DNA from 2 places in the Salmonella sp. FC25216 genome. Region 1 is predicted to be linked to the other one. Evidence: predicted binding sites of a transcription regulator. Region 1 holds the regulator's gene; the other holds the start of a gene.
The links. The regulator PhoB, encoded in region 1, activates phosphate uptake and scavenging genes when phosphate is short. The targets are predictions, from matches to a motif close to CTGTCATAAAACTGNCNNAT.
Positions count from the first base shown of each region.

Region 2: a site for PhoB is predicted at 5,836-5,855, ahead of uvrB (excinuclease ABC subunit UvrB). Genes of this name have one in related genera too.

Region 1 is NZ_JBDGON010000007.1:168,917-176,723, reverse strand. It holds gene sbcC (exonuclease subunit SbcC) at 1-1,113, opposite strand, end outside; gene sbcD (exonuclease subunit SbcD) at 1,110-2,312, opposite strand; gene phoB (phosphate response regulator transcription factor PhoB) at 2,527-3,216, shown strand; gene phoR (phosphate regulon sensor histidine kinase PhoR) at 3,286-4,569, shown strand; gene brnQ (branched-chain amino acid transporter carrier protein BrnQ) at 4,978-6,297, shown strand; gene proY (proline-specific permease ProY) at 6,372-7,742, shown strand.
Region 2 is NZ_JBDGON010000005.1:66,583-74,389, forward strand. It holds gene AC3G3F_RS11670 (kinase inhibitor) at 1-389, opposite strand, end outside; gene bioA (adenosylmethionine--8-amino-7-oxononanoate transaminase) at 447-1,736, opposite strand; gene bioB (biotin synthase BioB) at 1,823-2,863, shown strand; gene bioF (8-amino-7-oxononanoate synthase) at 2,860-4,017, shown strand; gene bioC (malonyl-ACP O-methyltransferase BioC) at 4,001-4,756, shown strand; gene bioD (dethiobiotin synthase) at 4,749-5,435, shown strand; gene uvrB (excinuclease ABC subunit UvrB) at 6,085-7,807, shown strand, end outside.

The sequences.
Region 1 (7,807 bases):
TAATGCTCGCCAACCCGCCAGTTCGCTGTGCCAGACGCGGATGCCGTCGTGTTCCGCCAGCCATGCCTTCAACCGCTGCCCTGTGGCGTTCAGTTGCGTGGATTGTCGATGCGCGCAGGCGCGGATACTCTGGCGCAGGCGATACGCGCTTTGTAAGCGAGCATTCACTTCATCAATGTGCTGGCGAACCCGCTCAACGGCGCGGGTTTGTTCCTGAATGCGCTCCCAATGCGGGCGCAACTGGCGAGCAGGTTGCGCCAGAGTCAGCGCCGCGAGCTGCGGCTGCGCTTTTTCTCGCGCCTCTTGCGCCGCGTACAGCGACTGCTGCCGGGCGTGTAATTCAGTGTGGAGCTCGTTTTTTCGGGTCAGCCAGTGAAGGTGCTGCTGCTGTACCTGCTGGCCGGCCAGCAGGCGTTTCTCTTCGTCAGTAAGCGCCTGCAAACTGGTTTCCAGTTGCTGTAACTGTTCGTCCGCCAATAGGGCGACGCCGCTGGCCTGCGCTTGTAACTTTTCCAGTTCGAGACGGGCTGATTTATGTTTTTCAAATACCTGTGCGGATATCTGCCCGTAAATCTCAGTGCCGGTGAGCTCCTCCAGAAGCTCTGCGCGCTCTTTCGCTTTGGCGTTAAGAAAGGCGGCGAACTGCCCCTGTGATAACAACATCGAACGGGTGAAGCGCCCGTAGTCCAGCCCGGTCAACGTGGCGATCATCTCCAGTTTATCCTTTACCTTATCGGCAAAGATTTTTCCGTCTGAACACCGCGCCAACTCCACGCGTGGTGCCTGGAGATTGCCGTCAGGCTGATTTCGGGCGCGGTTCTGGCTCCAGAACGCGCGCCAGGCTTCGCCTTTTACCTCAAACTCCACTTCGGCCAGACATTCCGCCGTATCGCGCGTCATCAAATCGTTTTGCGATTGCGATACCGTATTCAGGCGCGGCGTTTCGTGGTACAGCGCCAGGCAGATGGCGTCAAGCAAGGTGGTTTTTCCCGCGCCGGTCGGGCCGGTGATGGCGAATAACCCGTTACTGACAAACGGTTCGGCGGTAAAGTCGACCTTCCATTCTCCTTTCAGCGAGTTCAGGTTTTTCAGACGCAAACTGAGAATTTTCATGCCTCATGCTCCTCATTCAACGCGTAGAGCGTGCTGGAAAAGAGCTGATTCAGGCGCTCGCGCTGCGGGGTATCTAACGCTTCCAGCGCCAGCCGCCGCGCAAAAACCTCCTCCACGCTAAGCTCGCTTAATGTTTCCCGCCGTTCGTTCGCCAGCGAGCGTTCACGCTGTTCGCGGCTACGACGCACCAGTAATACTTCTACCGGTAGCGACTCCGTTAATGTCTGTATTTTTCTTTGTATATCATGTAGATAATCATCGCTGGTGATTTCAATATCCAGCCAGACGGGGGGCGATTGCTCAATGCCGCGCCACTGCTCAAGCTGTTCGGTAATTGACGCCAGGTCGCCTTTTAAAACCGCCAATGGTTGGCTAACGGGGATGGCCAGACTTTCGGTACTTTGCCATTTCCCCTGGTCGAAGGTCACCAGATGCACGCATTTGCTTTTGCCGCACTCATCAAAGCTGAGGGCGATGGGGGAGCCGCAATAGCGGATATGCTCTGTGCCGCCGACACATTGCGCGCGGTGAATGTGTCCCAATGCGATATAATCCGCTGGTGGGAAATGCTCCGCCGGAAAGGCATCCAGCGTACCGATATAAATGTCGCGTACCGCATCGCTTTTGCTGGCGCCGACGGTGGTTAAATGCCCCGTCGCGATAACCGGCAACTTCCGTTCGCCGCGTAGCAGGCACGCTTCCTGGTACTGCTGTTGATAATAATCGGCAATCGCATGAAGGAGTTGCTGCTGTTTCTCGCTGCCGGACAACCCCGCCTGGCTGGTAATAATGTCGCGCGGGCGTAAAAAGGGAATGGGGCACAGTACGGCGCCGGGAGAACCATCGCGGCGATGAAGTAGTTGCGGCGCATAGCCCGCGCTGGCGATCACGGTTGTATTGAGAAACGCCAGAATTTCGCGTGACTCGTTAAGCGTGGCAACGGAATCATGATTACCGGCCAGCACCACTAAATGACAGCCTGTTTGCTGTAAATTAACGACAAAACGGTTATAAAGTTCTCGGGCATAGCTTGGCGGCGAACCGGTATCAAAAATATCGCCTGCGACAATAATGGCATCCACCTGATGGGACTGCGCGGTCTCCAGCAGCCAGTCCAGAAAAGCCTGATGCTCCGCGGCGCGGCTTTTACTGTAGAAATTTTGTCCCAGATGCCAGTCAGAGGTATGGAGGATGCGCATAATAGTTCCATGCAAAAAAAGCGTGAACGGGATTATACACGTCATCCCCTCCATTTTTGGGCGCAATTTACCGCCAGTAGACGGTAATGCAATGTTTCAACGGTGTCATAAATCATCAACATGCTGTCAATACCACCCCTTTTTTTCATAAATCTGTCATAAATCTGACGCATAATGGCGCGGCATTGATAACTAACGACTAACAGGGCAAATTATGGCGAGACGTATTCTGGTCGTAGAAGATGAGGCGCCGATCCGTGAAATGGTGTGCTTCGTGCTCGAACAAAATGGCTTTCAGCCCGTAGAAGCCGAAGATTATGACAGTGCGGTGAATAAACTTAATGAACCCTGGCCGGATCTCATCCTTCTTGACTGGATGTTGCCCGGCGGGTCTGGGTTACAGTTTATTAAACATCTCAAACGTGAAGCCATGACCCGGGATATTCCTGTGGTTATGCTGACGGCGAGAGGTGAGGAAGAAGATCGCGTGCGCGGGCTGGAAACCGGCGCTGACGATTACATTACCAAGCCGTTTTCCCCCAAGGAGTTGGTGGCGCGCATTAAGGCCGTTATGCGGCGTATCTCACCGATGGCGGTCGAAGAGGTGATCGAGATGCAGGGACTGAGCCTTGATCCTGGCTCTCATCGCGTGATGACCGGCGACAGCCCACTGGATATGGGGCCGACCGAATTTAAATTACTCCATTTCTTTATGACGCATCCGGAACGGGTTTATAGTCGCGAACAGCTACTCAACCATGTCTGGGGCACCAATGTGTACGTTGAAGACCGGACGGTCGACGTGCATATTCGCCGTTTGCGTAAGGCGCTGGAGCACAGCGGCCACGACCGGATGGTGCAAACGGTACGCGGGACAGGGTATCGTTTTTCGACCCGCTTTTAATGCCTTTTCCGCCAGTAGATCACAGGCTTCTGGCGGAGAAGGCTTTCCATTCTTGAGGGAGTATGACGCGTGCTGGAACGGCTGTCATGGAAAAGGCTGGTGCTGGAGTTGGTGCTCTGTTGCATCCCCGCGCTTATCCTTAGCGCTTTTTTTGGTTATCTGCCGTGGTTTTTACTGGCGGCGGTGACGGGACTGCTTGCCTGGCATTTCTGGAATTTATTGCGCCTCTCCTGGTGGCTGTGGGTCGACAGAAGTATGACGCCGCCGCCGGGACGGGGAAGTTGGGAGCCGCTGTTATACGGTTTACACCAGATGCAGTTGCGAAATAAGAAGCGCCGCCGCGAGCTGGGGAACCTGATTAAACGTTTTCGCAGCGGCGCGGAGTTGCTGCCTGATGCAGTGGTACTGACCACAGAAGAGGGCGGCATTTTTTGGTGTAACGGTTTGGCGCAACAGATACTGGGGCTACGCTGGCCGGATGACAGCGGGCAGAATATTCTCAATCTGCTGCGTTACCCGGAGTTTACCCAGTATTTAAAAACGCGTGATTTCACCCGTCCGCTTCATCTGGTGCTGAATACCGGGCGGCACCTGGAGATCCGTGTCATGCCTTATACCGATAAACAACTCCTGATGGTGGCGCGCGATGTGACGCAAATGCATCAGCTTGAAGGCGCCAGGCGTAACTTTTTCGCCAACGTTAGCCATGAGTTGCGTACGCCATTGACGGTATTGCAAGGCTATCTGGAAATGATGCAGGAGGGGGCGACGCGAGAGAAAGCGCTGCATACGATGCGCGAGCAAACGTATCGTATGGAAGGGCTGGTAAAACAATTGCTTACGTTGTCTAAAATTGAGGCGGCCCCGGCGCTGTTATTAAATGAAAAAGTGGATGTACCGATGATGCTGCGGATCGTGGAGCGTGAAGCGCAGACGCTCAGCCAGCAGAAGCATACCTTTACGTTTGAGGTCGACGATAGTCTTAGCGTTCTGGGCAACGAAGAGCAGCTACGCAGCGCGATCTCAAACCTGGTGTATAACGCGGTAAACCATACGCCGGCGGGAACGCATATTACGGTGAGCTGGCGACATGTCGCGCATGGCGCTGAGTTTTGCATACAAGATAACGGTCCGGGGATTGCCGCTGAGCATATTCCTCGTCTGACCGAACGCTTCTACCGTGTCGATAAAGCGCGTTCGCGTCAAACGGGCGGCAGCGGCCTGGGGTTGGCGATTGTGAAACATGCGCTGAATCACCATGAAAGCCGCCTTGAAGTCGACAGTTTGCCTGGTAAAGGAACGCGATTTAGCTTTGTTCTGCCGGAACGTTTAATTGCCAAAAATAGCGTCTAATTACCTTTCGTAAGTATAACTTTCCATAAGCCAGCGGATGCTGGCTTATTTTCTTTGCAGTTAATGCGGGGGCGCTGAAACTTTCAACGTCTGGTGGTTTTTTGTTCGCATGATTAGCCATAACTTTTTCATGAGAATGGTGTTTTATTCTGGTTGTAAATTTCATATCGCTATATTCATCTGGTTTTTAGATCCCACCTTGCTTTAAAACGTTATAAGCGTTTAAATTGCGCTCCAGGTGCTGTCATTACGGCTGCATTTGCGCGGTAAATCGAAAAACAATTCTTCGCCGCATCGGTCCGGGAGTTTTTCCCGCTGAAATTGATAAAAAACGCCGCTTTATAATCCTCCGGGAAAGGCAAAAATTTTAATGTTTACAACATCACCATCCACAGGCAGTAAGACTTTATGACCCATCAGTTAAAATCGCGCGATATCATCGCCCTGGGCTTTATGACATTTGCGCTGTTCGTTGGCGCAGGCAATATTATTTTTCCTCCTATGGTCGGTTTGCAGGCGGGTGAACACGTCTGGACAGCCGCTATTGGCTTTCTGATTACCGCCGTGGGTCTACCGGTTCTTACCGTTGTGGCGCTGGCGAAAGTCGGCGGCGGCGTAGACAGCCTCAGTACGCCGATTGGTAAAGTGGCGGGCCTCCTGCTGGCGACCGTTTGTTATCTGGCCGTCGGGCCGTTATTTGCGACGCCGCGTACCGCGACGGTGTCGTTTGAGGTCGGTATCGCTCCGTTGACCGGCGATTCTGCAATGCCGTTGCTGATTTACAGCGTGGTCTATTTCGCTATCGTTATTCTGGTTTCCCTCTATCCGGGTAAGCTGCTGGATACGGTAGGGAATTTCCTGGCGCCGTTGAAAATTATTGCGCTGGTCATCCTTTCCGTTGCGGCTATCGTTTGGCCTGCCGGTCCAATCAGCAACGCCCTGGACGCTTATCAGAATGCGGCCTTTTCTAACGGATTTGTGAACGGCTATCTGACGATGGATACGCTGGGCGCGATGGTGTTTGGTATCGTTATTGTGAACGCGGCGCGTTCTCGCGGCGTTACCGAAGCGCGCCTGTTGACGCGTTACACGGTCTGGGCCGGCCTGATGGCGGGCGTGGGGCTGACGCTGCTTTACCTTGCCTTGTTCCGCTTAGGCTCTGACAGCGCGACGTTGGTCGATCAGTCAGCGAACGGCGCGGCGATTCTTCATGCCTACGTTCAGCATACCTTTGGCGGCGCGGGAAGCTTCCTGTTGGCGGCGCTAATCTTTATCGCCTGTCTGGTGACGGCGGTGGGGCTGACCTGCGCCTGCGCTGAGTTCTTCGCGCAGTATATTCCGCTGTCTTACCGGACGCTGGTCTTTATCCTCGGCGGCTTCTCTATGGTGGTGTCAAACCTCGGACTGAGCCATCTGATTCAAATCTCCATTCCGGTGCTGACGGCTATCTATCCGCCGTGTATCGCACTGGTTGTATTAAGTTTTACCCGCTCATGGTGGCATAATTCCACCCGCATCATCGCACCGGCAATGTTTATCAGCCTGCTTTTTGGTATCCTTGACGGCATCAAAGCATCTGCCTTTGGCGATGTGTTGCCAGCCTGGAGCCAGCGTTTGCCGCTGGCGGAACAAGGACTGGCGTGGTTGATGCCAACGGTGGTGATGGTGATCCTGGCGATTATCTGGGATCGCGCGGCGGGTCGACAGGTGGCCTCCAGCGCTCACTAAAATCGCTGACATATGTGTACACCACGGGGCTTAACGCCCCGTGGTTTTTTATTGTGTTGATAGGTCAGAAATTGATGGAAAGCAATAATAAGCTAAAGCGTGGGCTGAGTACCCGGCACATTCGCTTTATGGCATTAGGTTCGGCAATCGGCACCGGCCTGTTTTACGGCTCGGCGGACGCCATCAAAATGGCGGGGCCGAGCGTGCTGTTGGCCTATATTATTGGCGGGGTCGCGGCATATATCATTATGCGCGCATTGGGGGAAATGTCCGTTCACAACCCTGCCGCCAGCTCATTTTCGCGCTATGCGCAGGAAAACCTCGGCCCGCTGGCGGGCTATATCACCGGCTGGACCTACTGTTTTGAGATCCTGATCGTCGCCATTGCCGACGTGACCGCGTTCGGCATATACATGGGCGTCTGGTTCCCCGCCGTGCCGCACTGGATTTGGGTTCTTAGCGTGGTGCTGATCATTTGCGCCATCAACCTGATGAGCGTCAAGGTGTTTGGCGAGCTGGAGTTTTGGTTCTCCTTCTTCAAAGTCGCCACCATTATTATCATGATTGTCGCGGGTATCGGTATCATTGTGTGGGGAATTGGCAACGGCGGGCAGCCCACCGGCATTCATAACCTGTGGAGCAACGGCGGGTTCTTCAGCAATGGCTGGCTGGGAATGATCATGTCGCTGCAAATGGTGATGTTCGCTTACGGCGGGATTGAGATTATCGGTATCACCGCCGGGGAAGCGAAAGACCCGGAGAAATCCATTCCGCGGGCCATTAACTCGGTACCGATGCGTATCCTGGTATTTTATGTCGGCACGTTGTTCGTCATTATGTCTATCTATCCGTGGAATCAGGTCGGCACGGACGGTAGCCCATTTGTGCTGACGTTTCAGCATATGGGGATTACCTTTGCCGCCAGCATTCTGAACTTTGTGGTATTGACTGCCTCGCTTTCCGCTATCAACTCCGATGTGTTTGGCGTAGGCCGTATGCTGCATGGTATGGCGGAGCAGGGGAGCGCGCCGAAAATCTTTGCCAAAACGTCACGCCGTGGTATTCCGTGGGTCACTGTGCTGGTGATGACGATTGCGCTGCTGTTTGCGGTTTATCTGAACTACATCATGCCGGAAAACGTTTTCCTGGTGATTGCCTCCCTGGCGACGTTTGCGACAGTATGGGTGTGGATTATGATCCTGCTGTCGCAAATCGCCTTCCGTCGTCGTTTACCGCCGGAAGAGGTAAAAGCGCTGAAGTTTAAGGTGCCGGGCGGTGTCGTAACGACGATAGTGGGTCTGATTTTCCTGGTCTTCATTATTGCGCTTATCGGCTATCATCCGGATACCCGCATCTCACTATATGTGGGCTTCGCCTGGATAGTTCTGCTGTTGATTGGCTGGATGTTTAAACGCCGTCGCGACCGTCAGTTGGCGCAGGCGTAGTCGTTTTTCTCTGCCTTATCCGGTCTGCAGGCAACTGTAGGCCGGATAAGCGGAGCCGCTTCTCC
Region 2 (7,807 bases), on a different contig from region 1:
ACGTCAAGACGTTCGACGTCCAGCGCGTGAACCGTAAAGATATAGCGATGCGTTTCCCCTTTAGGCGGCGCCGCGCCGCCGTAACCCGCTTTACCGAAATCGGTACGCGTCTGAATGACGCCGTCTGGTACGGCCACCAGACCTGAGCCGAACCCCTGGGTCAGTACGCGTGTATCCGCCGGGAGGTTAACCACCACCCAGTGCCACCAGCCGGAGCCGGTTGGCGCGTCAGGATCGTAACAGGTCACGACAAAACTTTTGGTGCCCATCGGTACTTCGTCCCAGGCCAGATGTGGCGAAATATTATCGCCATCATAGCCCATACCGTTAAAAACGTGACGATGAGGAAGTTTATCCCCATCGCGCAGATCGTTGCTGATAAGTTTCATGCGCTCTCCTTTTGACTCACCAGAAGTGTAGCCAGAAGCCGCGCCGCTTACCGCTGATTAATGGCTAAAAAATGTTTCATTGTGTACCGCGTCATTAACCGCCTGGGTCAGACGGCGCAACTGCTCTGGACGAATAATGTAGGGCGGCATCAGATAGATTAGTTTGCCGAACGGCCTGATCCAGACGCCTTGCCCGACGAAGAAGCGCTGAAGCGCCGCCATATTGACCGGATGTGTGGTTTCAACCACCCCAATCGCGCCCAACACCCGCACATCCGCCACCCAGGGCGAACGTTGTGCGGGGGCTAACTCAGCGCGTAACTGAGACTCGATGGACGCCACCTGTTGGCGCCATTCGCCGCTTTCCAGCAGCGTCAGGCTGGCGCAGGCGGCGGCGCAGGCCAGCGGATTCCCCATAAACGTCGGGCCATGCATAAAACACCCCGCCTCGCCGTTGCTAATAGTCTCTGCAACCTGGCGTGTGGTGAGCGTTGCCGAGAGGGTCATGGTGCCGCCGGTTAACGCTTTGCCGAGACACAGAATATCCGGCGCGATCCCGGCGTGCTCGCAGGCGAACAGTTTGCCGGTACGGCCAAACCCGGTGGCTATTTCATCGGCAATCAGCAGAATGCCTTCGCGATCGCACATGTTACGGATACGCCTGAGCCATTGTGGATGATATATGCGCATCCCGCCCGCGCCCTGGACGATGGGTTCCAGAATCACGGCAGCTATTTCATGGCGATGCGCGGCCATCAGGCGGGCAAATGGCGCAATGTCGCTTTCATCCCATTCGCCATCCATCCGGCTTTGCGGCGCCGGCGCGAACAGATTTTCCGGCAGATAGCCTTTCCACAAGCTGTGCATGGAGTTATCCGGATCGCACACTGACATCGCGCCGAACGTGTCGCCATGATAACCGTTGCGGAACGTCAGGAAACGCTGACGCGATTCGCCCCGCGCCCGCCAGTATTGCAGCGCCATCTTCATGGCCACCTCCACCGACACCGAACCGGAGTCGGCCAAAAAGACACACTCCAGCGGCTCAGGCGTTATCGCGACCAGTTTACGGCACAGATTCACCGCAGGCTTGTGGGTTATGCCGCCGAACATCACATGCGACATGGCGTCAATTTGCGATTTCATCGCCGCGTTCAATTGCGGGTGGTTGTAACCATGAATGGCCGCCCACCAGGAGGACATCCCCTCAATCAGGCGTTCGCCCGAGGCGAGGATCAGTTCGCAGCCTTCGGCCCGCTCAACGGGATATACCGGCAGCGGCGAGGTCATGGAAGTGTAAGGATGCCAAATATGGCGTTTATCGAAGGCAAGATCGTCCGTTGTCATAATCGACTTGTAAACCAAATTAAAAAGATTTAGGTTTACGAGTCTACACCATATCAAAAACAAACAACATATTTTGGAGAAGCCCGATGGCTCGCCACCCACGCTGGACACTGTCGCAAGTAACCGAATTATTTGAAAAACCACTGCTGGAATTGCTGTTTGAAGCGCAGCAAATTCATCGCCAGCATTTCGATCCGCAGCAGGTACAGGTCAGCACGCTGTTGTCGATCAAAACTGGCGCCTGCCCGGAGGATTGTAAATACTGCCCGCAGAGCTCGCGCTATAAAACCGGACTGGAAGCCGAGCGTTTAATGGAGGTCGAGCAGGTACTGGACTCCGCCCGCAAAGCGAAAAACGCCGGTTCGACCCGCTTCTGTATGGGGGCGGCCTGGAAGAATCCGCATGAACGCGATATGCCTTATCTGGAGCAGATTGTACAGGGCGTCAAAGCGATGGGGCTGGAAACATGTATGACGCTCGGCATGTTGAACGAGAGCCAGGCGCAGCGTCTGGCTAACGCCGGGCTGGATTACTACAACCACAACCTCGATACCTCGCCGGAGTTTTACGGCAATATCATCACCACCCGTACCTATCAGGAGCGCCTCGACACGCTGGAAAAAGTCCGTGAAGCAGGGATTAAAGTGTGCTCCGGCGGCATTGTCGGTCTGGGCGAAACGGTCAACGATCGCGCCGGACTGTTGTTGCAGCTCGCGAATCTGCCGACGCCGCCGGAAAGTGTGCCAATCAACATGCTCGTGAAGGTGAAAGGCACGCCGCTTGCGGATAACGATGACGTGGATGCGTTTGATTTTATTCGTACTATCGCCGTGGCGCGCATCATGATGCCGACCTCATACGTGCGTCTTTCCGCAGGGCGTGAACAGATGAACGAGCAGACTCAAGCGATGTGTTTTATGGCCGGGGCGAACTCGATTTTCTATGGCTGCAAATTGTTAACTACGCCAAATCCGGCAGAGGACAAGGATCTGCAGTTATTCCGCAAGCTGGGACTGAATCCGCAGCAGACCAGGGTGCTGGCGGGCGATAACGAGCAGCAGCAACGTCTGGAGCAGACGCTGATGACGCCGGACACTGATGATTATTACAACGCGGCAGCATTATGAGTTGGCAACAACGCGTCGACGATGCGCTGACGGCGCGTCGGGCGACGGATACGTTGCGCCGCCGCTATGTGGTGTCGCAGGGCGCCGGACGCTGGCTGGTAGCGAACGGGCGACAGTATCTTAACTTCTCCAGCAATGATTACCTCGGCTTAAGTCAGCATCCGCAGATCATTCGCGCCTGGCAACAGGCGGCGACGCGTTTTGGCGTCGGCAGCGGCGGGTCGGGGCATATCAGCGGTTATTCCGTGGCGCACCAGGCGTTAGAGGAGGAACTGGCGCAATGGTTAGGATATCCGCGCGCGTTGCTGTTTATCTCTGGCTTTGCGGCGAATCAGGCGGTTATTACCGCGTTAATGAAAAAAAACGACCGGATTGTGGCCGACAGGTTGAGTCATGCTTCGTTGCTGGAGGCCGCTAATCAGAGTCCGGCGCAGCTTCGTCGCTTTATCCATAATGATACGCGGCATCTGTCGCGTTTACTGCAATCGCCCTGCCTGGGTCAGAAACTGGTCGTGACGGAAGGTATGTACAGTATGGACGGCGATAGCGCGCCGCTGGCGGAAATCCAGCACATTGCCCACAAGCATCATGCCTGGCTGTTGGTTGATGATGCGCACGGCATCGGCGTGACTGGCGATGAGGGGCGGGGCACCTGCTGGCAACAGGGGGTGAAGCCTGAGTTGCTGGTGGTGACTTTCGGTAAAGGATTTGGCGTCAGCGGCGCCGCGGTGCTCTGTTCGGAAAGCGTCGCGGATTATCTGCTGCAATTCGCCCGTCATCTGGTTTACAGCACCAGTATGCCCCCCGCGCAGGCGCAGGCGTTAAGCGCCTCGCTGGCCGTGATCCGTAGCGATGAAGGTTGTGAACGGCGCGAAAAACTCGCCGCTCTGGTTCAGCGCTTTCGGGCGGGCGTTAACGCGTCCCGATTTACGCTACTGAATGCCCATAGTGCCATCCAGCCGTTAATGGTGGGCGATAACAGCCGCGCGCTGCGCCTGGCGGAGGCGCTGCGTCGACAAGGATGCTGGGCGACGGCGATTCGCCCGCCGACGGTGCCTGTCGGTACGGCGCGCCTGCGCTTAACGTTAACGCAGGCGCATGAAGCGTGCGATATTGATCGTCTGCTGGAGGTGCTGCATGGCGCAGGTGAATAAGCAGGCTATTGCGGCGGCGTTTGGCCGGGCCGCATCGCAATATGAACAGCACGCCTCTTTGCAGCAACACAGCGCGGATGCGCTGCTGACGCTGTTGGCAGGCCGTCACTTTGCCAGTGTATTGGACGCAGGCTGTGGCCCCGGACGTATGAGCCGTTACTGGCGTGAACGGGGGAGCGAAGTGACTGCCCTGGATCTTTCGCTGCCGATGCTGCAACAGGCGCGCGATCGTAAGGCGGCGCATCACTATTTGCTGGCGGATATCGAAGCGATTCCCCATGACGCCGGCATTTTTGACCTGGCCTGGAGCAACCTGGCGGTCCAGTGGTGCGGTGATTTACGCGACGCGTTGAGCGAGTTGTACCGGGTCGTACGGCCCGGCGGCGTGGTGGCATTTACCACGTTGTGCCAGGGATCGTTGCCGGAACTGCGTCAGGCATGGCAGGCCGTCGATAATCGCGCTCACGCGAATAGCTTTTTGCCGGAAGAGGCAATTGACCACGCGCTGCGCGGCTGGCGGGCGTATCGTCATACTCAGGCGATGACATTGTGGTTTGAGGATGCCCTGAGCGCGATGCGCTCGCTCAAAGGAATTGGCGCCACTCATCTTCATGAAGGGCGGGAGTCTGATGTGTTAACCCGCGCCCGGCTTAGAAAAATTCAGTTGGCATGGCCGCAGCGGCAGGGGAAATATCCGCTGACGTACCATCTTTTTATGGGAGTGATTGAACGTGACTAAACGCTATTTCGTCACCGGTACTGATACCGAAGTCGGTAAAACGGTCGCCAGTTGCGCCTTATTGCAGGCCGCAACGCAGTTAGGTTATCAAACCGTAGGCTATAAGCCCGTCGCTTCCGGCAGCGAAATGACAACCGACGGGCTACGCAATAGCGATGCGTTGGCCTTGCAGCGTAACAGCAGCCTGCCGCAACCTTATTCTGCTATCAATCCTTATACTTTTGCCGAGCCTACCTCTCCCCACATCGTTAGCGCCGACGAAGGCCGGACGATAGAGGCGGTGGTGTTATCACGTGGATTGCGAACGCTGGAGGCGCAGGCAGATTGGGTGTTGACAGAAGGGGCAGGCGGCTGGTTTACGCCGCTCTCTGCCACACTGACGTTTGCCGACTGGGTACAGGCGGAGCGGTTGCCGGTGATTCTGGTCGTTGGCGTCAAGCTGGGCTGTATTAATCACGCCATGCTGACGACGCTGGCGGTAAAACAGGCCGGGTTGCCGCTTGCCGGATGGATAGCCAACGACGTACAGCCGCCGGGCGCGCGTCATGGTGAATATCTCGCTACGCTTCGCCGCGTCATACCGGCCCCGCTATTAGGGGAAATTCCGTGGCTGGGCGTTTCCCCCTCTCAGGCTGCAACAGGACAGTATCTTGATCTTAGCCCCCTGGAGCGGGCATAACCTCGCTTAAAAACCGCCTTCTTGCAGGATCAGACGATCCTGCTGTTCTTTCGCCAGACCCTCCTGGCTTCATCCTGATAAAAATGTGCAAAATGTGAGCGTGTACGCATCAGTTTTTCCCGCTACGTTAGCCAATAATCAGCCAAAAATAGCGATAATTTTTTTTTATCGCCCGGCGAAAACGTCCGGCGCTGATTTTGCCAGGCGGCAGGGGATACGGGCTGGAAGCAGTTATCCACTATTCCTGTGGATAACCTTGTGTATTAGAGTTAGAAAACACAACGTAAGCGAGAGGCGACGCGGCCTGCGACTAAATTGGCGCGAAAGACGGCTTGAGAAAATATCCCTTTTTAGACAGCGAGTTATATAAAATCAATGGTTGTAAAGGAAGGGGGAGGCATTGACATAAAACTTTCATCATACGTCTTGACAAATGTTAAAAAAGACTCTGGTCTGGGGATAACCGCATGCTGCTGGAATTTTATTCCGCGACTGTCTACATTTTGCCTCGCGACGGCGTGGGTTATTTGCCGATAGCCACTATACATTAAAGTGTTACTGTTTTTTCATCCAGTATTTTTTATTGGCAATATTCACCGCCAGGAGTAAAATTATACACCTGCCCGCTCACACCTTCAGGTAGCCGCCCATGAGTAAACCGTTCAAACTGAATTCCGCTTTTAAACCTTCTGGCGATCAGCCGGACGCTATACGTCGCCTGGAAGAGGGACTGGAGGACGGGCTGGCGCATCAGACGCTATTGGGCGTAACCGGCTCCGGGAAGACATTCACCATTGCCAACGTCATTGCTGACTTGCAGCGGCCAACGATGGTGCTTGCGCCCAATAAAACCCTGGCGGCGCAGCTCTACGGCGAAATGAAAGAGTTTTTCCCGGAAAACGCGGTGGAGTATTTCGTCTCCTACTATGACTACTATCAGCCGGAAGCGTATGTGCCAAGTTCGGATACGTTTATCGAAAAAGACGCTTCGGTAAACGAACATATTGAGCAAATGCGGTTGTCGGCAACGAAAGCTCTGCTTGAGCGACGCGATGTCGTGGTGGTGGCTTCCGTGTCCGCTATTTACGGGCTGGGCGATCCGGATCTCTATCTGAAAATGATGCTGCATCTGACGGTCGGAATGCTGATTGACCAGCGTGCAATTTTGCGTCGGCTGGCGGAATTGCAATACACCCGTAACGATCAAGCTTTTCAGCGCGGCACCTTTCGCGTGCGCGGCGAAGTGATCGACATCTTCCCGGCTGAATCTGACGACATTGCGCTACGCGTTGAGCTGTTTGATGAAGAAGTGGAACGTCTGTCGCTGTTTGACCCGTTAACCGGGCAGGTAGAGTCAACGGTGCCACGTTATACCATCTATCCCAAAACTCACTACGTGACGCCGCGCGAGCGTATTCTGCAGGCGATGGAAGAGATAAAAGATGAGCTGGCGGACAGGCGTAAGGTCCTGTTGGCGAATAATAAGCTGCTTGAAGAGCAGCGATTAAGCCAGCGCACGCAGTTCGATTTAGAGATGATGAACGAGCTGGGCTACTGCTCAGGCATTGAAAACTATTCCCGCTTCCTGTCGGGTCGTGGGCCGGGCGAACCGCCGCCAACCTTGTTCGATTATCTGCCCGCCGATGGACTGCTGGTAGTGGATGAGTCCCACGTCACGATCCCGCAGATAGGCGGCATGTATCGCGGCGACCGGGCGCGCAAAGAGACGCTGGTCGAGTATGGCTTCCGTCTGCCTTCGGCGTTGGATAACCGTCCGCTGAAGTTTGAAGAGTTTGAAGCCTTGGCGCCGCAAACCATCTATGTTTCCGCCACGCCTGGCAACTATGAGCTGGAGAAATCTGGTGATGAGGTGGTGGATCAGGTCGTGCGACCGACCGGGCTGTTGGACCCGATCATTGAAGTGCGTCCGGTGGCAACCCAGGTGGACGATCTGCTTTCCGAAATCCGTCAACGTGCGGTCATTAATGAACGCGTCCTTGTCACTACGCTCACCAAACGGATGGCGGAAGATTTGACCGAATATCTGGAAGAGCACGGCGAGCGCGTGCGTTACCTGCACTCGGATATTGATACCGTGGAGCGCATGGAAATCATCCGCGATTTGCGTCTGGGCGAGTTTGACGTTCTGGTGGGGATTAACCTGCTGCGCGAAGGGCTGGATATGCCGGAAGTCTCGCTGGTGGCGATTCTGGACGCCGATAAAGAGGGCTTCCTGCGCTCCGAACGTTCCCTGATTCAGACCATAGGTCGCGCGGCGCGTAACGTTAACGGTAAAGCGATTCTGTATGGCGATAAAATCACGCCGTCGATGGCGAAGGCGATTGGTGAAACTGAGCGTCGTCGCGAGAAGC